Regions from separate parts of the Priestia sp. RMT2NF4 genome, predicted to be linked through region 2. Evidence: riboswitches for the same ligand, from Rfam matches in the RefSeq annotation. Region 2 holds a riboswitch; each other region holds the start of a gene.
The links. Region 2 has a riboswitch for cyclic di-AMP ahead of kdpF (K(+)-transporting ATPase subunit F). Riboswitches for the same ligand answer to the same signal wherever they lie in the genome.
Positions count from the first base shown of each region.

Region 1: linked by a shared signal. The riboswitch ahead of ACMX9J_RS10460 (potassium channel family protein) and the one ahead of kdpF (K(+)-transporting ATPase subunit F) in region 2 are both predicted to bind cyclic di-AMP.
Region 3: linked by a shared signal. The riboswitch ahead of ACMX9J_RS26840 (cation:dicarboxylate symporter family transporter) and the one ahead of kdpF (K(+)-transporting ATPase subunit F) in region 2 are both predicted to bind cyclic di-AMP.
Region 4: linked by a shared signal. The riboswitch ahead of ACMX9J_RS11160 (dicarboxylate/amino acid:cation symporter) and the one ahead of kdpF (K(+)-transporting ATPase subunit F) in region 2 are both predicted to bind cyclic di-AMP.

Region 1 covers NZ_JBLQZO010000002.1:242,279-248,099, reverse strand. Annotated here, with positions in the region: gene ACMX9J_RS10475 (peptidyl-prolyl cis-trans isomerase) at 1-602, shown strand, start outside; gene ACMX9J_RS10470 (Lrp/AsnC family transcriptional regulator) at 892-1,347, opposite strand; gene ACMX9J_RS10465 (hypothetical protein) at 1,468-1,926, shown strand; cyclic di-AMP (ydaO/yuaA leader) riboswitch at 2,042-2,186, shown strand; gene ACMX9J_RS10460 (potassium channel family protein) at 2,311-2,970, shown strand; gene ACMX9J_RS10455 (TrkH family potassium uptake protein) at 2,974-4,293, shown strand; gene ACMX9J_RS10450 (YjcZ family sporulation protein) at 4,621-4,701, shown strand; gene ACMX9J_RS10445 (YjcZ family sporulation protein) at 4,891-4,977, opposite strand; gene ACMX9J_RS10440 (tetratricopeptide repeat protein) at 5,151-5,648, shown strand.
Region 2 covers NZ_JBLQZO010000001.1:1,217,865-1,223,685, reverse strand. Annotated here, with positions in the region: gene nfsA (oxygen-insensitive NADPH nitroreductase) at 1-40, opposite strand, end outside; gene ACMX9J_RS06245 (putative quinol monooxygenase) at 70-354, opposite strand; gene ACMX9J_RS06240 (ArsR/SmtB family transcription factor) at 559-873, shown strand; gene ACMX9J_RS06235 (CHY zinc finger protein) at 893-1,228, opposite strand; gene ACMX9J_RS06230 (undecaprenyldiphospho-muramoylpentapeptide beta-N-acetylglucosaminyltransferase) at 1,406-2,473, shown strand; cyclic di-AMP (ydaO/yuaA leader) riboswitch at 2,632-2,774, shown strand; gene ACMX9J_RS06225 (hypothetical protein) at 2,847-2,984, shown strand; cyclic di-AMP (ydaO/yuaA leader) riboswitch at 3,000-3,140, shown strand; gene kdpF (K(+)-transporting ATPase subunit F) at 3,432-3,518, shown strand; gene kdpA (potassium-transporting ATPase subunit KdpA) at 3,543-5,204, shown strand; gene kdpB (potassium-transporting ATPase subunit KdpB) at 5,226-5,821, shown strand, end outside.
Region 3 covers NZ_JBLQZO010000016.1:16,102-21,922, forward strand. Annotated here, with positions in the region: gene ACMX9J_RS26820 (hypothetical protein) at 1-116, opposite strand, end outside; gene ACMX9J_RS26825 (EcsC family protein) at 253-1,044, opposite strand; gene ACMX9J_RS26830 (DedA family protein) at 1,069-1,674, opposite strand; gene ytvI (sporulation integral membrane protein YtvI) at 1,836-2,867, opposite strand; gene ACMX9J_RS26840 (cation:dicarboxylate symporter family transporter) at 3,081-4,340, opposite strand; cyclic di-AMP (ydaO/yuaA leader) riboswitch at 4,447-4,586, opposite strand; gene ACMX9J_RS26845 (undecaprenyl-diphosphate phosphatase) at 4,860-5,684, opposite strand.
Region 4 covers NZ_JBLQZO010000002.1:376,994-382,814, forward strand. Annotated here, with positions in the region: gene ACMX9J_RS11155 (aspartate aminotransferase family protein) at 1-551, opposite strand, end outside; gene ACMX9J_RS11160 (dicarboxylate/amino acid:cation symporter) at 660-1,895, opposite strand; cyclic di-AMP (ydaO/yuaA leader) riboswitch at 2,076-2,230, opposite strand; gene ACMX9J_RS11165 (NAD(P)/FAD-dependent oxidoreductase) at 2,834-4,303, opposite strand; gene ACMX9J_RS11170 (ATP-binding protein) at 4,521-5,821, opposite strand, start outside.

The sequences.
Region 1 (5,821 bases), on a different contig from region 2:
ACAGGGTACAGAAAAAAGTCGAGGATATGTGGAAACAAATCAAACGTTCATATGACGAAGATACAAGAAAACAAGGCTATGAAGTCTTGCACATTCGTTCTAGCGATGTAACTAAACAGCTAATAAATCAGTTTAAATTAGAAGAATATTTCCGTAAACAAATTACGTCTGATGAACTAGACGCTTACTATACACGTATTGAGAATGATGTAACGCGCGTATCTTTTTCGCAGCTAACTTTTACAACTTTACATGATGCCGAGACCGTTGCGGCTGAGCTGCAAAAAGGAACATCGCTTCAAGACGTTCAAAAAAAATATGCTGATGTCCAGACCATCAGCAAAATAGAGAATGATGATAATCTAAAGCTTTCTAATCTATCTTCCTCTTTTATAGATGTTTTAAAAAAACAGCACATCGGAGAGTGTAGTAAGCCCATTAAAATGGGTAAAGTCTATTATATTCTTATTTTAAAACAAAAAGATAAAAAAACGGAATCAGAAGTCAAAGAAGAAATGATGAAAGAACTTGTTTTGAATCATATCAACCGGTATATCCAGGATCAACTGCCAAGGTTTCACGTGACTTTCAACCTTAGGTAGTTCCCTTTTATATAGATTGATTGTTTTCAAAAAACAAGCAGGTAAAAGAGCTTTCTATTAATAGAGAGCTCTTTTACATTTTTTAAGTAGACAGAAATGTCGGTACCTGATAAAATGAAGTTGTAAAACTTTCATTATTCGGAAAATTTATACCCTCCAGCTTTGGAGGGTTATTTTTTATGCTTTTGGACGAATAAAAGAGGCTAGGACAGAAGTAGTTTAGTAGAAAGAAGATCCGAACGATGAATCGTTCGGATCTTTTCGTTAGTACGGTGAACGTATGTTTCAATCACTTTTCATCTTTTAAATGACTCAATAATGCAGAAGACATCTCCACGTGAGAAAGGGCGATGTGTGAAATCGTTTTGGCATAAGGTGTAATTTCGTTAATAAATTGCTCGAGTACGTGCAGGTGAGGAAGCTGAAGCTTTGTAATGAAGCAAGCCTGTCCGGCGATGCGTTCACAGAATAAAGCATAGGGATACTGAGAAATAAATCGTTTAAAACGCTCGTGCTCTCCGTTTTTCATGGTTACTTCAATAAAACACGAGACGGGCAACTGCAGCTTTTCATAATCAATATCGATTGTATATCCTTTTATAATACCAAAGCTCTCTAGCTGTCTTACTCGCTCTGCCACTGAAGGAGGAGACAGGTTAATTTGTTTTCCTAGCTCTCTTAAGGAAAGACGGCTGTTTTGCTGCAGTGCCTGCAAAATCGATAAATCAATTTCATCAATTTTCAATCGAAAACCTTCTTTCATATTAATGTTTCATTTGATTAGTAATAGCAGATAATATGTTTTATTTGTTATCTGAAATCTCCATTTTTCTTACTATAATAATTAAAAAGGAGTGAGTAAAAAATGGCAAGAGTTTTGTTAACAAACGAAGAGGGAACAAATTTTGAAAAAGCACTGAATTTAATTCCACATGTAAAAAGGTTGTATGATGAGCTATACGACAAGCTTTGGAACAGTGATATAGTAAAAAGAGAGACTAAGGAAAAAATCAGGCTTTATCTAGCAGGTGTTAACGGCTGTGAGACGTGTATGAGCATGTCATATGTAGGCGATAAGACGCTTAATCAAAAAGTGTTAAGAGAAAAAGAGCTGGAAGAAAAAGATCGACTGCTGTTTCGATTTATAGATGTATACCGAGTGCGTCCAAGGGATTTGACCGATGCTGATATGGATCAATTAAAGAAATTTTACAGTGATAAGCAGCTATTAGAGCTTTTGGCTGTTATTAATTTGTTTGATCAATTTCACAAACTGATTGTCAGTTTAGATTTATATGATTTTTGCAGTTTGCAGCGCAAGTGATGTCTTCCCTAAAAATATCTTGACAGACAAAATCCACAGGAGTAAGATAGCTTTCGTGAAGTGAAACGTATCATGAATCGAATCGATTATTCTAAAAAATAGATCATAGACATTTGAATAAAAATCGCTTAATCCATTATGGAGCGGAGGACCCATTATTTACGCACATATTGTGCTCCGGGGTGAATCCTTAAAAAGGTAGGGTTACTCTTAAAACCCGAACCCGACAGCTAACTTCGCAAGCGTTTTGAGGGGGAAGAGTGTGAAAAAACACAGGAGCCTTCCTGTGTTTTTTTGCGCTTTTTTTAAGAAAAAGATGTAATTTTTTAGAAAAAGTATAAGCTAAGAGAACACACAGCAGTTGAAGAAAGGAATAAATACATTATGAAAAAACAGTTTGCTGTATTGGGATTAGGTCGTTTTGGAGGCAGTTTGGTTGAAGAGTTTGCTAATTTGGATGTGGATGTGCTCGCTATTGACCGCAATCAGGAGGTAGTAAAGAAATATAGCAACTCAGCTACATATGTCGTGCAAGCGAACGCAATTGATGAAGCTAGCTTAAAAGGGCTAGGCATTCGTAACGTTGATCATGCTCTTATTTCGTTTGGAGACGATATCGAAGCAAGCGTGCTTGCAACGATGCTTTTAAAAGATATGGGCGTTAAGCAAGTATGGGTAAAAGCGGTGAATATGTATCATCAAAAAGTGCTGGAGAAAATAGGAGCGGACAAAGTCATTCACCCTGAGCGCGATATTGCGAAGCGTATTGCTCATCACGTGGTGTCAGAAAAAATCATTGATTACATTGAACTATCAAAGGATTATAGTATTGTCGAAATTGTCGCTTCTAAAAAGCTTCATAATAAAACGCTGTTTGATTTGAATATCCGTGCCAAGTACGGCTGCAATATTATCGGCTTTCAGCGAAAAGACGGAGAAATGGTGATTTCGCCTACCGCGCATGAAATAATTGAACAAGGAGATATGCTGATTGTTATCGGACATAATCGCGATTTGAACCGTTTTGAAGAAGAAGGAGTTTAACTCATGAAAAAACAAAATATTAAACTCACCCCTCCGCAGCTGCTGCTCTCTATTTTTGGTGGAGGAATTATTATTGGTGCTCTTTTATTAATGATGCCTTTTTCTACTACTGAGCCAATCCGGTGGGTAGACGCTCTTTTTACATCTACTTCCGCTATGACAGTGACCGGCTTAGCCGTCGTAGATACAGGTACGCGTTTTACCGTCATCGGTCAAACGATTATTATGCTGTTAATTCAAATAGGCGGTCTTGGCATTATGTCATTTGCCGTGCTGATTTTTATGATGCTAGGTAAAAAAATTGGATTTAAAGAGCGTATGCTCGTTCAGCAGGCATTAAATCAGACGAGCGTCGGTGGAGTTGTGCTGCTAGTTAAAAGGTTGTTCATCTTTTCATTTTTAATTGAGTTTGTTGCACTGATCTTTTTAGCGATACGCTGGGTTCCGGAATTCGGATGGTCTAAGGGGCTGTTCTTTAGCTTGTTTCATTCGATTTCGGCTTTTAATAACGCAGGGTTCGGACTACTGTCTGATAACTTAGTTCAGTATGTAGGAGATCCTATTATTAACATCACGATTTCTTTTCTCTTTATTATTGGTGGGTTAGGGTTTACCGTCCTTGCTGATATGTGGGTGAAAAAATCGTATAAAAAACTAACGCTGCATTCAAAAATTATGATTATCAGCACGTTCGCCATTAACGTGATTGCCATGCTTTTTATTTTTTTCTTAGAGTACGGCAATTCGCATACGCTCGGAAATTTATCATTAGGAGACAAAGTATGGGCTTCTTATTTTCAAGCGGTAACAACAAGAACCGCTGGCTTTAATACAATTGATTTAGCTCATTTGCATGACGCAACGGTGTTTTTAATGGTTTTATTGATGTTCATTGGTGCAGGGAGTGCGTCAACAGGAGGCGGTATCAAACTCACGACGTTTGTGGTGATTGTCTTTTCTGTATGGGCATTTTTACGAAGCAGGGAAGATATTGTGCTGCTAAAGAGACGACTTCTTCCTCTTCATGTGTTTAAGGCACTAGCCATTACGATGATTTCAATTATGTTTGTGTTTGGGGCCATCTTCCTGTTAAATATTTCGGAAAACCTGCCGTTTGTAAAAATTATGTTTGAAGTTGTTTCTGCGTTTGGAACAGTAGGTTTATCGATGGGAGCGACTCCTGAACTTTCGTACTTTGGACGCGTGATTATCATCTTTATCATGTTTTTAGGAAAAGTGGGGCCATTAACGCTTGCGTTTTCATTATCTAAGCAAAAGCGTGAAGCCGTTCGCTATCCAAACGAAGATATAATGCTAGGATAGAAAAATCGCCTTCGATGAGGCGATTTTTTTATATTATTTATACGTTCAAGACATATAAGAGGTTACGCACAAAACAGTTGCGATGAATAAAAAGAAGGCAAAAACAAGAACAATGGGCAATTTGGAATGTCGGCGCATTAAAGCCCCTCCTTTTTTATAGTAAAAAAATCTCTTACTATATATAACGAAAGAAACAAAAATATGATTCACTTTTTTTGGCGAAATTTGAAGGTTTTTCTCGTTGAAAAAATCCGCACCCCTGTCCTAAACATTTTGCCAAGCTGTTGCATACACTAAAAGCAGATAACAGGAAGTGAGGGATGGTACGTGGGAAAACAAAATTTTGCGTTAATCGTTGTGTTATTTGTTTTACTTGTTATTGTAGGTGCGTCTGGCTTTCGCTTTTAAACGTTAACTTTATTTGCGCATAGCCCCCGTCAAAAAGGGCATACTAGGCGGAAGTAAAAACCAAAAATTTCTTCAATATTGCCGAACAATGAGTTCCTCTACTCATTCATCTAATCGGTATGTAGCCATGCGAAAGCATGGTTTTTTTTGAAATAGGAGAGGATGAATGATGTTCATCCTCTCTAGAAATTAGTAGTAGCAAGAACACCCTACGATTACTAATAGGATAAATAAAACAACGATAAATGAAAAACCAAAACCGCCTTTTGCGCCCATATGTGTAACCTCCTTTAATAAAAGTCTCTATATCCTATGTACTAATTGGGTTAAGTGATTGAGAAATTTGCCTATTTTTTAATGGTAACGTTTTTTGTGGAGAATGAAGAACACTTACTTTTTTCATTTGCGCAGAAATCCTTTATGATAAAGAGGAAAAGGAGGGCAAACAGGTGGGAATACATGCACAATACGTCATGAATCAGCTAGAAGAGGGAAAGTGGAAAGAGATCAAGCGCGAAATTCAACAAGAAATGAAGAAAAAACCTCAAGCATCTGATTTGTACTGTTACTTAGCCGTTTGTTTAGCAAAGCAAATCGAAGAATCAATTATCTTTGAAAAAATGGTATTGAACTTAGAAATGGACCGGGCTCTTCATCAGGCATTAACATTAAATCCATCTTCAAGCTTGGCGCACTTCGTTCGAGGAATAAAATATCGGGAAACTCCGCTTATGTTTGGAGGGAATTACGAAAAATCGCTGTTTTATTTGCAGAAGGCGCAAGATCTTGGTTTTGAAGGGATTATGCTGCCGCTCGAACTCGCCAAAACCTATATTCAATTAAAAGAAATGGAAAAAGCGAAAGAACAAATCGCCTATGCTCGGGAAATCAATCCTACGCACGCGGACATTAAAAAAGTCGAAAACATGCTCCAAACAGGACGATGAATCTAAAGTCCTGTTTTATTTTTGATTTTCAGGAAACGTATGCTGATTTTCATAAAGGATTGCTTTTTATATAATAATAAGAATATTTATAAAAAATTTAAGAAGTGCATGTAAGTCGAACGACTTCTTAACTGCTAGATTTTCTACATTATTAGAGCGTTCAGTCTACATAG
Region 2 (5,821 bases):
TAGAACGATGATTTTGAATTGTACGAATTGCTTCATTCATGATGCGTCATCCTTTCAAAGAAGTTATTTTTAGCCTTGTAATGTTTTTACATCTAAAGGTGCTACAAGTACGCCAGTTTGAGCAAATGCTACAAAACTTTGGAAATGAGCTGATTTATTGTGTGCTTGAATTGCTTCTTCGCTTTTCCACTCTTCAATCATCATAAATGTGTTAGGTGTAAAAGCATCTTCAAATAGTTGATAGTTGCTGTTTCCTTCTTCTTGTAAAGAATGCTTAATTAGTTCTTGTACGTTTTCTAAAAATTCTTCTCTTTTTGCTGGGTTAACTTTCATTGAAGCTTGTAAATGAATCATGGGTGATTCCTCCTTTAATAATGATGGTGCTTTATATTATTTGTTTTGTTTTTAATCTTTCATTCAATTTACGATTAAAATGAAGATAAGTTCGAATATCATCGAACAATGAAACTATAACACCGATTAAATAACAGTGCAAGGAATTTAGTTCGAAAGTTATCGAACATTGATACACAAAAGAAGCTGTGTTATATTTTAAGCATGAGAAAACCTTATCAACCACCGAAATCTGAAATTAAATTAACGCCTATTTTACATGCATTGAGTGATCCTAACCGGCTGCGAATTGTACAGTGTTTAGCGACAAGAAAGGAGCAGACCTGTTCGTATTATCAAAAATTAAATGTATCAAAATCAACGCTATCACATCATATTAAAGTACTTCGCGAAGCTGGAATTATCAAACTACGTATAGAAGGTACGCAGCACTATTATTCCTTGCGTTTAGAAGAACTTGAGGAACTGTTCCCAGGTCTGCTTCCTTCCATTATAAATATAGATGAGCAATTATTTTAAAAGCTGAACGATGTTTTGTTCAGCTTTTTTGTTCAAAATAAATGTGTCCATGCAGGCTGCATCCGGGATTAAAAGAAGAACGACAGTGAGGGCAAGTCGAGTTACAGGTTAAGTATTCATTAATTGAGAGCTCATGTTTACATACTCCGCAAAGAATAGCTTTTTCATTAAACATAAATGTTGGCCATCTTTTAATGTCGTGATCCGCATGTGCGTTATGACATTGATAGCATGGATAATATGTATGACAGCAATAAAATTTTATTGCAATAATATCTTTATCCGTATGATAGTGCGTACAGCGCGTTTCGGAATCCACTGTGTCACCTTTTACTGCAGGTACAGATTTGTTCATTATCATCACTCCTTATGAAAAGTATAGCATGCTTTTATACGCCTTATCATACATATGTAAAAAGAAAAATGCTATAATAAAACCATCGTTTTACATGTCAGATTGCATGCTAAAAAGATCAGATAAAAATTGATGTCAAAACAGATCGATTAAGTGAAGTAAAGAGAGGAAGAAAAAATGAGTAAGCAAGTTATCGTTTTTACCGGAGGCGGAACAGCTGGACACGTAACACCAAACATTGCCATCATGAAAGAATTAGACAGTGAAAAATGGGATATCCATTATGTCGGTTCTCACAATGGTATTGAGAAAGAATTAATTACAAAATTAAACGTTCCATATCATGCGATTTCAAGCGGGAAGCTGCGTCGATACGTAGATATGGAAAATGTAAAAGATGTATTTCGAGTAGCAAAAGGGGTTGGCGATGCACGTCGCGTGCTGAAAAAGTTAAAGCCTTCTCTTGTTTTTTCAAAAGGCGGTTTCGTCACAGTTCCTGTGGTAATGGCTGCTAAATCTTTAAACATTCCCGTGTTCATTCATGAAAGTGATTTAACACCGGGACTGGCAAATAAAATTGCGCAGAAATTTGCCACTAAAATTTTTACTTCTTTTGATGAAGCCGCAAACTACTTTCCAAAAGAAAAAGTGCAGGTTGTTGGTTCACCTATTCGAAAAGAGCTATTTAGCGGAAGCGCAGCGAACGGGGAAAGCTGGCTACGCTTTTATGATAAGCGCCCCATTTTAACAATTATGGGCGGAAGTTTAGGAGCACGCCGTATTAATGAAATCGTTCGAGAGTCTTTGCCTGAACTGCAAAAGAAATTCCAAATTGTACACCTTTGCGGAAAAGGCAATATTGATACAAGCCTTGAAAAAGAGTCGGGCTACCGTCAGTTAGAATACGTAAACGAACAGCTTCCAGATGTTCTAGCGGCAACTGATTATGTGATTACACGCGGCGGATCCAATGCCATTTTTGAGTTTTTAGCTCTTCATAAACCGATGATGATTATTCCTTTATCAAAAGCACAGAGTCGCGGAGATCAAATTTTAAATGCACAATCCTTTAAGAAAAAAGGCTACTGTATGGTTGTAGAAGAAGAGCAGTTAACAAAAGAACTGTTTTTGCGTGAAGTAAATGAGCTTCAGCAGCAGGCAAGTACGATGAAGCGTACAATGCGTGAAGCAACAAAAACGGATGCCATTTCAATTCTTGTAAATGAAATTGAGAAAATGAGCTAAAAAAAGCGTTCTTATCTCCTCGATAAGAACGCTTTTTTCTTCTGAAATTATTATTTTAAAATAATGAATAAATATAGAAAAATAAAGCTTTTAAAATTTCAAAAAATGTTGTTGACAGTAAATTTTAACAGGAGTAAGATTACTCTCATGAAACGTTCCACTGTGAAACGCTGAGTCTTTTCTGAAAGAGAAGGAAAGAGCGGAGGACCCAATTATCAGGGGTGAATCTCTTAATTGAGTAGGGTTACTTTCTTGACCCGAACCCGTCAGCTAACTTCGTAAGCGTTAAGAGAGAGGATGGTGTAATCGTGGTCGTTTTCTATAACAGCGGATAGTACGCTCCTTTCAAAATATAGGTGAAAGGAGCGTCAGGATGCATTTATCTAAGCAAATGATTCAAATGATTGAATATCGGGCCATGTGCGATCAGCAATCTTTTGATCTAGCAAACCGCTATTTGTCTACGTTAGCTAATCAAAGTTTTAAACGCAGCAGTAAAAACTATTATTAAGTCTAAAAATTAAATAACAAAGATACGCTTAATCAATTATGAGCGGGGGACCCAATATTTTGTACGTATGTACTAGGGGTGAATCTCTTAACTGAGTAGGGTTACTTCCATAACCCGAATCCGACAGCTAACTCCGTAAGCGTTTTGGGAGTAAAAAATTCGTGTCAATCACGGCTTATTTGTCGTGCATTAAACCGCGGAAGAGAACTCTCTTCTGCGGTTTTTTAGTGGGAAAAATCAGCATCACGTCTCACGGTTAGCTTTTTTGGACGTGATGCTTTATGAAAAGAAACCGTCACTAAACTTAGAAGCTATCATTTTTGTTAGGAAACAGTTAGGAGGGAGCAACTTGGATATGATCATGCTTGGAACGCTTGTCATATTAACAGCTGCTATGTACGGAATTATTTGCTGGTCGTCTCATGTAGTAGATGAAAGAGAGGAGAAGTGAACGTGTCGTTCATTTTGTTAGGTATTTCAGTTCTCGTTTTAATTTATTTAGTGTATGTACTGTTAAATCCAGAACAATTTTAATAAGCGGAGGAATAAAAAGTGGGGATTTTTCTACTATCAGTTGCGCTGCTGCTTGTTTTTGTAGCGCTTATTGCAAAGCCCGTAGGTATTTATATAGCGAATGTGTTTTCAAACGATAAAAACACTAGCTTGATAGGAAAGATAGAAACGTTGATGTTTAAAGCAGCAGGAATTAAAGGGCTTAATCAGACGTGGAAGCAATATGCATTTGCTCTTGTTTTGGCGAATACGTTTATGATTTTTGTGGTGTACCTTATCTTCCGGTTTCAAGGGGTACTGCTGCTTAACCCAAGCCACATCAAAGGAATGGATCCGGCACTTGCTTTTAACACGGCCATTAGTTTTATGACAAATACGAACTTGCAGCACTACAGCGGCGAATCAGGTTTGTCCTATTTCTCGCAGATGGCCGCCATTGTATTTATGATGTTTGCTGCACCAGCAACGGCACTTGCAGTAGCAATCGCTTTTATTCGCGGGCTGGCAGGGAAAGAAATGGGAAACTTTTTTGTTGATTTTGTAAAGTCAATTACGCGTATTTTACTTCCTATCGCTTTTATAACAGGCATTTTATTTATGTTTTTAGGTGTCCCTCAAACGTTAAGCGGAACGGTGACTGCCCATACAATAGAAGGAGCAACACAGCAAATAGCAAGGGGACCAGTTGCTTCTTTTCTTTCAATTAAAGAGCTAGGAAACAACGGAGGGGGATTTTTTGGTGTCAATTCAGCTCATCCATTTGAAAATCCTAACGCGTTGAGCAATGTATTACAAATCGTCCTTATGCTTTTATTGCCAACAGCACTTCCTTTCACATACGGAAAAATGATCGGACAGCGTAAACAAGGCCGCATCTTGTTTGTAGCGATGAGTATGCTGTTTATCGTTATTTTAAGCACAGCGTTTGTAACAGAGTGGGGAGGCAATCCAAGACTTGGTGCTTTTCATCTAAATGAAGCGAGCGGTTATATGGAAGGGAAAGAAGTCCGTTTTGGTGTCGGCATGTCGACGCTTTACGCCATCGTGACGACAGCAAGTGAAACAGGTGCAGTCAACACCATGCACGATACCCTGACGCCTCTTACCGGGTTATTAACGCTTGGAAATATGATGTTAAATACCGTATTTGGCGGTGTCGGAGCAGGATTTATGAATGTTATGATGTACGTCATCATTGCCGTATTTTTATCAGGTTTAATGGTTGGAAGAACACCAGAATACGTAGGTAAAAAAATTGAAGGAAAAGAAATGAAGCTAATCGCCGTGACGCTTATTCTGCAGCCGCTGCTAATTTTAGGAGGAACAGCTGTAGCACTTACCACTCATTTAGGAATGGAAGGTATATCAAATCCAGGCTTTCACGGGTTAAGTCAGGCACTGTATGAATTTACGTCGTCAGCAGCAAACAATGGATCCGGTTTTGAAGGACTCGGTGATGCAACGCCGTTTTGGAACATTTCAACGGGAATTGTTATGTATATTGGACGCTACTTCGGACTAATTACGATGCTGGCGGTATCGAGCTCACTAGCATCTAAGCAGCTTGTTCCCGAAACACCTGGAACATTTAAAACGGATACGTCTTTATTTAGCGGCATTTTAATTGGAACTACCGTTATTGTAGGAGCACTTACGTTTTTCCCAGTGCTTGTGCTTGGGCCGGTTGCTGAGTATTTAACACTGTAATCAAGAAAGCGGAGGATCATAATGAATAAACGGAATTTTGCAAATAATATTGAATTGGATTGCAACAGTCATATTCAAGGTTCTGTAGATAAACAAGCTTCATCGATTTTTATTCAATCAGTAAAGCAGGCGTTTATCAAGCTCAGCCCAAGAACGATGATAAAAAACCCTATCATGTTCGTAGTAGAAATCGGGTTTATAATTACGCTTTTTTTAGCCGTTGTTCCGGACCTTTTCGGAGAAAGTACAGTAAGCACAGGGTTTAATGTTGCCGTATCTCTCGTGTTATTTTTTACCATTGTTTTTGCTAATTTTGCAGAAGCATTAGCAGAAGGTCGAGGAAAAGCACAGGCAAACTCATTAAAGCAATCGAAAGGGGATATTACGGCTAATAAACTTCAAAATGGGCAAATGATACAAGTTTCGGCATCGCAACTAAAAAAAGGAGATATCGTCGTCGTTTCACAAGGCGAAATGATTCCTGGAGATGGAGAAATTATTAAAGGACTGGCGTCCGTTGATGAATCGGCCATTACGGGGGAATCGGCACCTGTTATGAAAGAAGCAGGCGGGGATTTTAACTCTGTAACGGGAGGTACAAGAGTTGTCAGCGATGA
Region 3 (5,821 bases), on a different contig from region 2:
CGTGCAAGGCTTCGCTTTCCGCGGACGGCCGTTGAGCCTCCTCGTCGCTTGCGCTCCTGCGGGGTCTCATCTGTTCCGCTTTTTCCGCAGGAGTCTTCGCCTTGCCCTCCAATCAACACCTAGAGGCAACTAAATACATGAAAGCTACATTTACTATATCAATAAAAAAATCCGAACGTATTTGATTCTCAACTAAGAATCAAACTCGTTCGGATTTTTCTTCAACTAAAATACTTTCATACCAGCCTATTTTTATTTTTTAGATTGTGAGACTTTTTCTAAAATGCGTCTTTTACGGTAAAGCATCATTCCAACTTCTCCTATATCGCTAATCGCTTGTTTGTTAATATACGCCCCAAACACCATCCCTGCTATAGGAATCATTTGAAATAGCTTTTTCCATCCCAAGTTGTCTCTATAGGTTAGAAACACTTCTCTCCAACCTTGGAGTTGCTGCAAGCTCTGCGTTCGATTGCCGCTTGCTAATTCTTCTAAAATCGCACGCTTTCCTACAATATCAGAGGATGAAAATTGCATGCATTTGACCATAAAAATGCGTTCTTCTTGCTCAGTGGGATCGTAACCATAAGAAACAGCCACTTCTTGCAGTGTCTTAAGCGTAAGTCCCAATACAAAAGGAATATCAATCGCCAGTGTGAAAATTCCACCTACTCCGGTTGTAGCTCCTTGCAGCTGCGCATTCTTTTTTCGGACTTCAATAAAATACTCCGCCAACTCATCCATTTCCTGCAGAGATAAATGCTGAACATCCTCTATTGACAGCTGCTTATTTTCTTGTAATTGGGCTGATGCTTTCTCTAGCGTGGCAGACGTATTAGCTAAATACTGGCCTCCATTATCAACATACTTGGCAATTTCATCTAATAATTTTTCTATTTTTTGATGAATGAACTTTGGCGTTACTTTATCTAAAGCTGAAAAAGGCAAGCGAGCCAGCCGCTCCCAGAAAAAAAGTCCTTTTTGGTCTTTCTCCCACTTTTCAATTTTTCGCAATTCTATTCTCAATTGTTCATGCTCTGACATATCCTCACTCTTTTCCTCGATTTATCAGCTCTGTCCTACTTGTTTATTCCGCACATATTTAATGATAAAAAACAACGCAATTAAAACAACAATTCCGATTCCAATAGGCTGCATGTATTGAGATACAATCGGACCCACCTCTTTCCACTTAGGTCCTAACTTATATCCTAAATATACGTAAATAGCCGTTACTGGAAGCATCGCAACAAATGTGTAAATAGAAAACAGCCATACATTCATTTTTGCCATCCCGCATGGAAAAGAGATAGCCGTACGCACTCCTGGAATAAACCGTCCAAAAAAAGCGACCCCGCTGCCGTACTTATTAAAAAAGCGATCGGCAGCGTCAATTTCTTTTTCTTTCACCAAAAAATATTTTCCATATTTTAAAACTAGCGGTCGTCCACCGTAACGTCCCAGTGCATAAAGAGTCAACGGTCCACACACACCGCCTACTGTACCTGCAAGGATAGCCAGATACAAGTTCATATCACCTTGGTACACCCAATACCCTACTAAAGGTAAAACAAGCTCTGCGGGGACAAACTCAAACGTTAATGCTAAAATTACGCCAAAATAAGAGAGCTGTTTTAGCGCTTCAATTAAAGAAAGTAAAACCGACTCTAACAAAAATTCTCCTCCTCATGTCATTAAATCTAAGACTGCAAAACTATAATTTAGCCGATTGATAGATAAAAACCAACGCGACATAGTTTTTTCCTTTCCCTCTTTACGTATGACGTACTACAAAAGTTTCAATAAAAAAAAAGCGCTAGTTTTATCCAGCGCTTTTATAGTTTAAAGTTAATTTGAATAATACCTACTTTACGAAGAGCATCGTATAAAATAACTAAAGCCGGTCCTAAAAACAACCCGACAAAACCTAAAAGTTTAAATCCAATGTACAAACTAACTAATGCAGCCAAAGGTGAAATACCCATATTTGTAGAAAATACTTTTGGTTCTACTACACGTCTTACTACCGTAATGACTCCAAATAGAATAAATAAGCCGATTGCTAATGAGTCATGTCCTTGCGTAAGAGCAAAAATCCCCCATGGAACGAGCACCGAGCCTGTCCCAAGGATTGGTAAGATATCGACAATTACAATTAATAAACTAAGCAGCGCGGTATACGGAACATCTAATAGCCAAAGCCCTACATAAGCCATTACAAACGTCATGACACTTAAAATAATTTGTGCCTTAATAAAACCAACCCCCGCTTGGATAAGCTGAGTGATGACAACTTGTAGCTTATATTTCGTTTCTTCTGTTAAAAATGACTTAATTTTATTTTTAATAGCAGGCAGCTCAAGGCTGATAAATACAAGCGCTACTAAATAAATAAGAAACTCTAGTAGAAACCCAGGAACAGTAGCAGCAAAGCTAATGATGATTTCCACGGTACTTTTTAATAGAGAATCTAATGAATTTACGGTTTTTTCAAGCGTGCGCTCGATAGAAGAAATCACTTCTGTAGGAAGAGCGTTTGAATAGTATTTCCACTTAATAATAGTTGGATAAATCGCGGTTTCATAGATTTCTTTTACAAATGAAGGCGCTATCTTTGAAAGAGCAACCACTTGCGTAACGATTGTCCGAACAATAAAAAATCCAATAAGTATGAGCGAAACAACATATAAAATGAAGGTCATAAGCACTGCGTAGACTCTCTTCATTTTAAAAGATTGATGCAATTTTTGAACAATACCCTCAAGCGCTAATGCTGTTAATAAAGCAAACACAATCGGTAAACTGTAAGGGATTAACAAACATACGATTACTATCGAGGCGATGACCCATATTCGCTTTTTCCACATACTCTACTATCCCCCAACTAGCTAAGCTATCTCTATATTTATTGATAAAGAAAGGAACCAGTGACTGCTTTTATGTAAGAATAAAATTTGGATATATTTATACCTGATGTTACATATTATAGGGTCAATTTCCATAATAATAAAGGAATTATTATGAAAAAAGCTACTTATTCTAATTTTTTGAATAGAATAAGTAGCTTTTTAATTTATAAATTAGCCGGCTCTCATGACCTCTGTACCTTTTTTAGGGTCAAATTTGCCTTCAGATTTAGACATCACAATTGCTGCTAGTGTGTTTCCTACTAAGTTAACAACCGTACGTGCCATATCCATGATTCTGTCTACTCCCGCAATGAAGGCTAATCCTTCTGCCGGAACGCCGATTGTTCCAAGAGTAGCCAGTAATACAACAAATGATGTTCCTGGCACCGCAGCCATTCCTTTAGATGTAACCATCAATACCAGAATGAGCGTCAGCTGTTGAACGATCGTTAAATCAATACCATACACCTGCGCTAAGAATAACGCTGCAATCGCTTGATAGAGAACAGAACCATCTAGGTTAAATGTATAACCAATTGGTACAACGAACGATACGATAGCTTTTGGACAGCCCATCTTTTCAAGTTTTTCCATAATTCGCGGAAGAACTGTCTCAGAACTAGATGTACTGTATGCTAACAACAGTTCATCTTTCATATAGCGGAATAAGTGGAAAATGTTAATTCCTGCCCATTTCGCAATTCCTCCTAATACAACAAGTAGGAAGAAAATTAACGCTAAGTAAACTAAGATAACAAGCTTTCCTAATGAAAGAAGTGACTCTAAACCGAATTTCGAAACTGTTACACCAATTAAAGCAAATACTCCAATCGGAGCCACTTTCATTACTAGGTTTACCACGTGAAACATTGCGTGAGAAACGCCGTCAAAGAATTGAACAACAGGCTTTCCTCTTTCTCCAATTGCCGCTACTCCAAGTGCGAACAATACTGTAAAAAAGATAATTGCTAGCATGTCCCCTTCAACAATTGACTGGAAAAAGTTTGTCGGAACAATGTGTAAGAACGTTTCAGCCACTGACTTTCCTTCTTGCTGTTCGGATGTTTCAACGTATTGTGAAATATCACTCTTCTGTGCTGAATGAATGTCTACACCTTGTCCAGGGTGAAAAATATTAGCAATCAATACACCGATTACAATTGCGAAAGTTGTAATAATTTCAAAATAGAGAATGGTTTTAACGCCCAGCTTTCCGACCTGTTTACCGCTACCTGCTCCTGCAACTCCAACGACTAAACTTGAGATAACAATTGGAATAACAATCATCTTAATCAATCTTAAGAACAAGTCTCCCAGCGGCTGCAGGTATGTTACTACACGCGGATCGTTAAACCAAATTACTCCTACAAGAACACCGAGGATTAAACCGGTAAAAATCTGCGTAGCCAAACCAAAACGAATTTTTTTCATAGATGTACCTCCCCAAAGATGTATGACATTTGTATATACTTTTCTGAAAAAACAAAAAAAGACTATTCTTAAGAAAGAACAGCCTTTTACTTACGCTATTTTGGGCTCTTTCTCTCAATAAAGCAAACGAGGTTAACTGTCGGATTCGGAATTGAGAGTTTCCTACCTTTTGTAAGGATTCACCCCAAGGCAGCTTTACTGCCGATAATGATTCCCCCGCTCTATACGATTAAGCTTATTATTCAATTTTTATAAAATTAAAACGATCTATACGTTGTCATACGTTTTTTACAGTCAATAAAACTAAACAGAAGTCTTACTTTTACTTAACTTTATACTGCACAAATATTAATTTACTATTTTTCGACACGTTTTGTCAATACCCATGTTTATAAAACGCTTTCAAAAGACAATAATATATATTTATGCAAAAAAGCTATTGCAATGTTGCAATAGCTTTTTCTTGCTTTTTAAGTCTTTATCAGAAGTTTAAATGGCTATAAAATACGCTTATTTATTTTATAAAAATACAAAATATAGAATAGCCGCTAAGATAATTCGATAAATGGCAAACGGAACTAATTTAATGCGGTTGATTAATTTTAAGAAAAAGCGAATCGATATAAGCGCAAAAATAAAGGCGCTGATAAAACCAGCAATAAAAAACGGTAGTGCATCTGATGTGAAATACTGCCAGTTTTTAACCAATGAAAGTCCACTTGCTCCTGCCATAATTGGCACTGCCATAATAAATGTAAAATCTGCGGCTGCCTTATGGCTCATTCCAAGAAGAACCCCTCCTGAAATCGTTGAGCCTGAACGAGAAAAACCTGGCCAAAGAGCAATACATTGAAACAGTCCTATACCTAGTGCTTGTCCATAAGACATTTGGTCCACCGTCTCTACACGCGGACGTTTAGGTCCAAACAAATCTGCTAGAATCATTAATACAGCTCCGACCACTAAGCCAATTAGCACCGTATTTAAAGAAAACAAATGTTCATCAATGTAATCATCAAACAAAAGTCCTAACACTCCTGCGGGTAACAAACCAACAATTACCTGCATTAAATTTAAGCGATTTGTCGGTCCAATTGCAGCAGCTGGTTTTTTTCCCAATCCTAATAAATTAATAAAACGATCTTTAAAAATAACAACTACTGCTAAGATCGACCCTAGCTGAATAACAATCTTAAATGTATTAGCTACTGGAGATGAAAATAATTCTTTTGAATTTAACCACAGGTCATCCACAATAATCATATGCCCAGTTGACGAAACGGGAGCAAACTCTGTTAAACCTTCTACAATCCCTAAAATGATTGCTACAATAATTTCCCACATAAAGCTATGTACCTTGCCTTTCTTTCAAATTAATAAGCTTATCGCTTCGTTTTACATGCTCAACTATTTTCCTATTTTGACACTTGCTTTTTTATCATAATTGTTAAAACTATGAAATACAATGTGTATTTGCAAAA
Region 4 (5,821 bases), on a different contig from region 2:
GCAAGATTACAGGATGGATAGGTTTGATGAAACGGACATCGATAGCAATAAGGAGGTGAAACCGAAGGATAATCTTCAAGCAAAGACGAGAAACGTTTTCGTCTTCCAACGTGCCCTGACATAGACAGCGCTCCTATTGTAATACCGTGATAGCTCATCCAGCGTGACAAAACCTTTGTTTTGGTTGGCTTTCCTTGCTCTTGAAAATGCTGAATGGCTGTTTTCATAGCCGTTTCAGTCGCTTCTGTCCCGCTGTTAACAAAAAAGCTCCACTGGAAATGATTGCTGCTTAATTCACATAGTTTCTTAGCTAAGGCTTCCGTCGGATCGCTTGTAAACTGCGACCGATATACAAACGCAACTTTCTGTGCCTGATCCGTCATCGCATCAATAATTTCTTTTACGCCGTGTCCGATACTTGCTGTAACTGCCCCTGACGAAGCATCTATGTACTTTTTTCCATCTTGGTCGTACAAATAAATTCCTTTTCCATATGAAATAACTGGGTAGTCGTCGTCGAGCAGCGGCTTTATCACATGGGTTTTATTCATTTCCGCACTCTCCTTTCAAACACACACTCTTATTAAACTGTATGCTGAAAAGAAGAGTTTCTTGCCAATAAAAAAAGCCCTAGCATATAGCTAGAGCTTTTACACATATTAAGCTGATTGCGTTACAGATTTATCGATACGCTTTGCTTCTGACTCAGCCACAATAACGGCACACGCAGCGTCTCCTGTAATATTTACAGACGTACGAAGCATATCAAGCAAGCGATCAATTCCGATAATTAATCCGATACCTGCTACAGGCAGGCCAACCGAACTCAGTACCATCGCTAGCATAATAAGACCAACTCCCGGCACGCCTGCTGTACCAATACTAGCAAGCACCGCTGTCAACACAACCGTCACAAGAGCGCCCAACGACAGATCAACCCCGTATACTTGCGCAATAAAAATAGTCGCTACACCTTGCATAATTGCCGTTCCATCCATGTTAATAGTTGCACCTAATGGCTGAACAAAACTGCTGATAGACTCGGGGACACGAAGATTTTTTTGCGCCACATTCATTGAAATCGGAAGCGTTGCATTACTGCTTGATGTACTGAATCCAACTGTCATCGCAGGAGCAAAACCCTTAAAAAATTCAATAGGGTTACGTCTGGCCATAAGAGCGACTGATCCCCCATATGTTACGATTGAATGGATGAACAGCGCGAGCACGACTACAATCATGTATAGCCCCATCGCTTTAATTGCCTGCCAGCCTTGACTTCCAACCGCGGTTGCAAGAAGCCCAAATGTTCCGTACGGAGCAAACTTCATCACTAGATTCACAAGGTACATCATCAATTCATTTCCTTGCTCAAGTAAATTGTAAAGTCCTTTTGTTTTACTTCCAAGCATCGTGATACCAAAACCGATAAAGATAGAGAAAACGATAAGTTGAAGCATATTCCCTTCAGCCATCGCTTGAATTGGATTGACTGGAATCATATTTAAGAATGTCTCTCCAACCGGTGGTGCTTTTTCAGCTTCAAAAGAAGCGTTTTGTGTATCAAAAGATCCAAATGTACCCGGTTTAATTGCATACGCTAAAATTAAACCGATAATAATTGCAACGGTTGTTGTCACTAGGAAGTAGGAAACTGTTTTTGCCCCGATTCTTCCTAATTTTTTAGGATCTCCTAAACCTGCTACACCTAACGTGATAGAGAAAAACACAATTGGTACAACAAGCATTTTAATTAAGCTTAAGAAAATTTGGCCAAGCGGTGTAAACAAGTACTTGTCCAGCGGAGCAAAAGCACTTGGAGCAAAAGCATTGATTAACACTCCTACAATAGCACCAGCAATTAGCGCGATAATAATCTTTGTCGATAGCTTCATAGATTTACCTCCCGTAAATAAATTATATTAGAATGATTCTAACTACCATACTTATTTTACCATGCATTGAGGGCGATAACACTCAAAATATACAATATATTAAAAATTTTCAGATTAATAGTTTAGGAATATTTTTAGCTATACAAAAAACCATGAGAATATCATGGTTTCATAGACCTGTTATTCCCTCACTGAATGCTTACGGAGTTAGCTGTCGGATTCGGGTATGTGAGTTACCCTACTTGATTCATTCAAGATTCACCCCAAGGACATTACGCACAAATATGGGTCCTCCGTTCTCTTATAAAACAAAAGAGATTAAGCAAATAATTTTCTTTAATATTTTTGCATGATAATAATTGTTACTTTAATTAAAATTCATTTTATATGTTTCTGTCAAGTTTTTATTCAAAAATAATGCATGATTTTATCGTAAAAAGTTGATAATTGTTATATTTTAAAATATTTACATCATATTTCAATAAACCAAAAACACCTATTTAACAAGACTTACAATCTAATGGATAAAAAATTAATTCAAAAAATAGTTTATAAAGTGAACTTTCTTCTCATTGATACCATTCATAAATATGTATAATTATTCTAATATCCATGTACTTTACTGCTTCCATAAATATTTTACTTATCAAAAAAATAACTCTTTCCAACTGTTGATTTTATCCTTGTACTGCTTGATATACACTCCTTAAAATTTCACTGACTTTATTGATGGGAAGAAATCGACACTATCAATTCGCCTTATTCTACTTAATTCTGCTCAAGATAGAAGTATAGATTTCCTACTATCTTTTAAAAAAGGAGCGGGTAATTATCATATAACACTATCGGAGTTGGAGCGGTACAAGTTCTTTACTTTTTACTTATTCCCTCTCGTTGATTTAACCCATAAAAAAAAGAGGCCGTGACGGCCTCTTTTTTTATACAGTAACAGGTTCAGAACTTGCTTTACGATTCTTTAATTTTTCAACAATGTCACGCGCTACCCACACACCACACGCACTTGCCTGCGCGAGTCCTCGCGTAATACCAGCTCCGTCTCCTCCCACGTATAAACCGGAAATTTCAGTTTCAAACTTATCGTTTAACTTCGGACGGGCGGAATAAAATTTCGCTTCCACACCGTAAAACAGCGTATGTTCAGATGCTAACCCAGGCGTTACATGATCCAGTGCTTCTGTCATTTCAATTAAGCTTTTCATTGTATTGTATGGAAGCACTAAACCCAAATCACCAGGGACAGCTTCTTTTAACGTTGGTTCTAAAAAGCCTTCTTTAATTCGATTCGCTGTTGAACGGCGCCCCTTTAAAATATCTCCATACTTTTGAACAACTAAGCCTCCGTTTGACAGCATATTAGCTAATCTTGACACTTCGTGCGCATATTCGTTCGGCTGATCAAATGGATCCGAAAATTTATGAGAAACAAGCAGCGCAAAGTTCGTATTTTGACTTCCAAGCTTCGGATCTTTGTATGCGTGTCCATTTGCTAACATAATCCCTGAATGATTCTCTACTACCACATGCCCTGAAGGATTGCTGCAGAACGTTCTGACTCTTGTACCTACAGACGTATTGTAAATAAATTTCCCTTCGTACAAGTGCTTGTTGATTTCTTCCATAACAACGTTAGATGTTTCTACTCGAACACCGATGTCTACTTGATTGTTAATCATTTTCAAACGGCGTTTTTTTAGTAAGTCGCTCATCCACTTCGAGCCGTCTCGACCTGGTGAAACCACGACTTTATCAGCCGTAATTCTGTCGCCATTCTTCAATTCAATACCGCGCACGATATGCTGACCATCTTCTTTTTCTGTTATTAAATCGGCTACTTCCGTTTTATACTGCATATCAATTTTTTCTTTTAAGTATTCATAAATGCTTTTTAAAATTTCTAAATTTTGCTCTGTTCCTAAATGACGCACTTGGGCACGCAATAGCTTTAATCCTGCTGCGTATCCGCGTTTTTCAATTTCACGAACTTTATCAGTTAACGGATCCGTAATCGTATCGGTTGCTCCGTGTTTTAAATTAATTTCATCCACGTATTTAATTAAATCTACCACCTGTGATTCAGACAGATAATCCGTCATCCAGCCTCCAAATTCACTGGTGATATTAAACTTCCCGTCTGAATATGCGCCGGCTCCACCGAAACCATTTGTGATAGAACAAGCAGGCAAACAGCCAGCAAACTCTTTTCTGCCAACTGCAGGCGGACATTTTTCAATTTTTTTCTGAAGAATCGGACAATTACGTCGATAGATATCGTGTCCTTTATCGATTAATAAAATAGTTGCTTCCGGTAATTTTAACGTTAGCTCATAGCAAGTAAAAATTCCAGCAGGTCCTGCCCCTACCACAATAACATCATAATTTGAGTTCATTGTACATTCTCCCATCATCTTTTTTCTTTGGGTAAAAGATAAAAGTTATTGACCGAATTTTCTTTTTTTATTATCATTCGGTTATTTTCTAGCCATTTGATAATATATCAAAAACAAACCCTTTAGTCAACAATATACACGAACATTAAAATAAAAAAATAAAAAAACATTCGTTTTTATTTCAACCAAATAAAAACCAGCGAACGAATAGCAAGCGCTACGAAATGTTCACTGGTTCTTTAATATACGGAAGAGCAATTTCTACTTTTGTTCCTACTCCTACTTTACTCGCAAATGAAATATGCCCTTGATGCTGTTCGATTATTCGGTAGCTAATCATTAATCCTAGCCCTGTTCCTGTTTGTTTGGTGGAATAAAATGGTTCACCTAGCCGAGCTAAAGATTGCTCATCAATTCCACATCCTTCATCCTCGATAATGACCATGCCGTATTCATTTCTTTTCTCGACGGTAACTTTAACTGTACCTTTGCTCATTGACTCAAGCGCATTTTGAATTAAATTAATAAAAACTTGTTTAAGCGCATTTTCTTCACAAAAGATTGTAATCTCATCACTAATCTCATTAATAATACGACAATTTTTATAATTGGCGTGTGTATCTAATAGTAATGTCACGTGACGTATGATTTGATTGAGACTTTTCGGATGGTATGAATTTTCAATTTTAGGCTTGGCCAGCGTTAAAAATTCTTGAATAATGGATTCGACGCGATTCAATTCTTCAAGCATAATATCATTGTATTCTTCATTATACTGTTTCGATGCTTTTAGCAGCTGAATAAACCCTTTAATCGCCGTCATTGGATTACGGATTTCATGTGCTACTCCTGCCGCTAGCTTGCTCACCATTGTAAGCTTTTCAGATTTGCTTGCCATTTCATCATATTTTTTTCGATCCGTTACGTCGCGAATAATATACTGAATGGCATCCTGTCCTTCAAACTTAATTTTGGTTGCCGAAGATTCAATAATGACGACCCCTTTTTTAGTCAATAGTTTCACATCAACACGTGGCCTCACGGACATTCCATTCATCAGCTGAACCATTCGTTCTTTTACAATTTCTAAATGTTCGGGGTGAATAAAGTGAAGCCAAGGACGCCCGATATACTCTTCTTTTTTCTCCCCGCCAAGAAGTTTAACACCAGCGGGATTCAAATATTGAATTCTGCCTTCTCTCGTTACAATAAATGCATCTTGACTTTGCTGGACAAACTGCTTATATTGCTTCATTTTCCGAATGACTTCCTCTTGCTTTTCAATACTTGAGGAAAACTCTTTCCACTGAACAACTAAGAGCGGAATATCTTCTTCCGTGCGCTGAATATGGATATGCATCGGAAACTGCTGATCTACTTTTTTCTTAAGTAAAACAACTTCTTCCTCTTGCTTTCTTAACGGTTCCACTTCATGCTTTTCAATAAAAAAGCGATTTGGCTCTTCAAACACATTACAGGAAAGAAGCCGTTCCTCCGTCGTTTTAAAAAGGTGGCAGC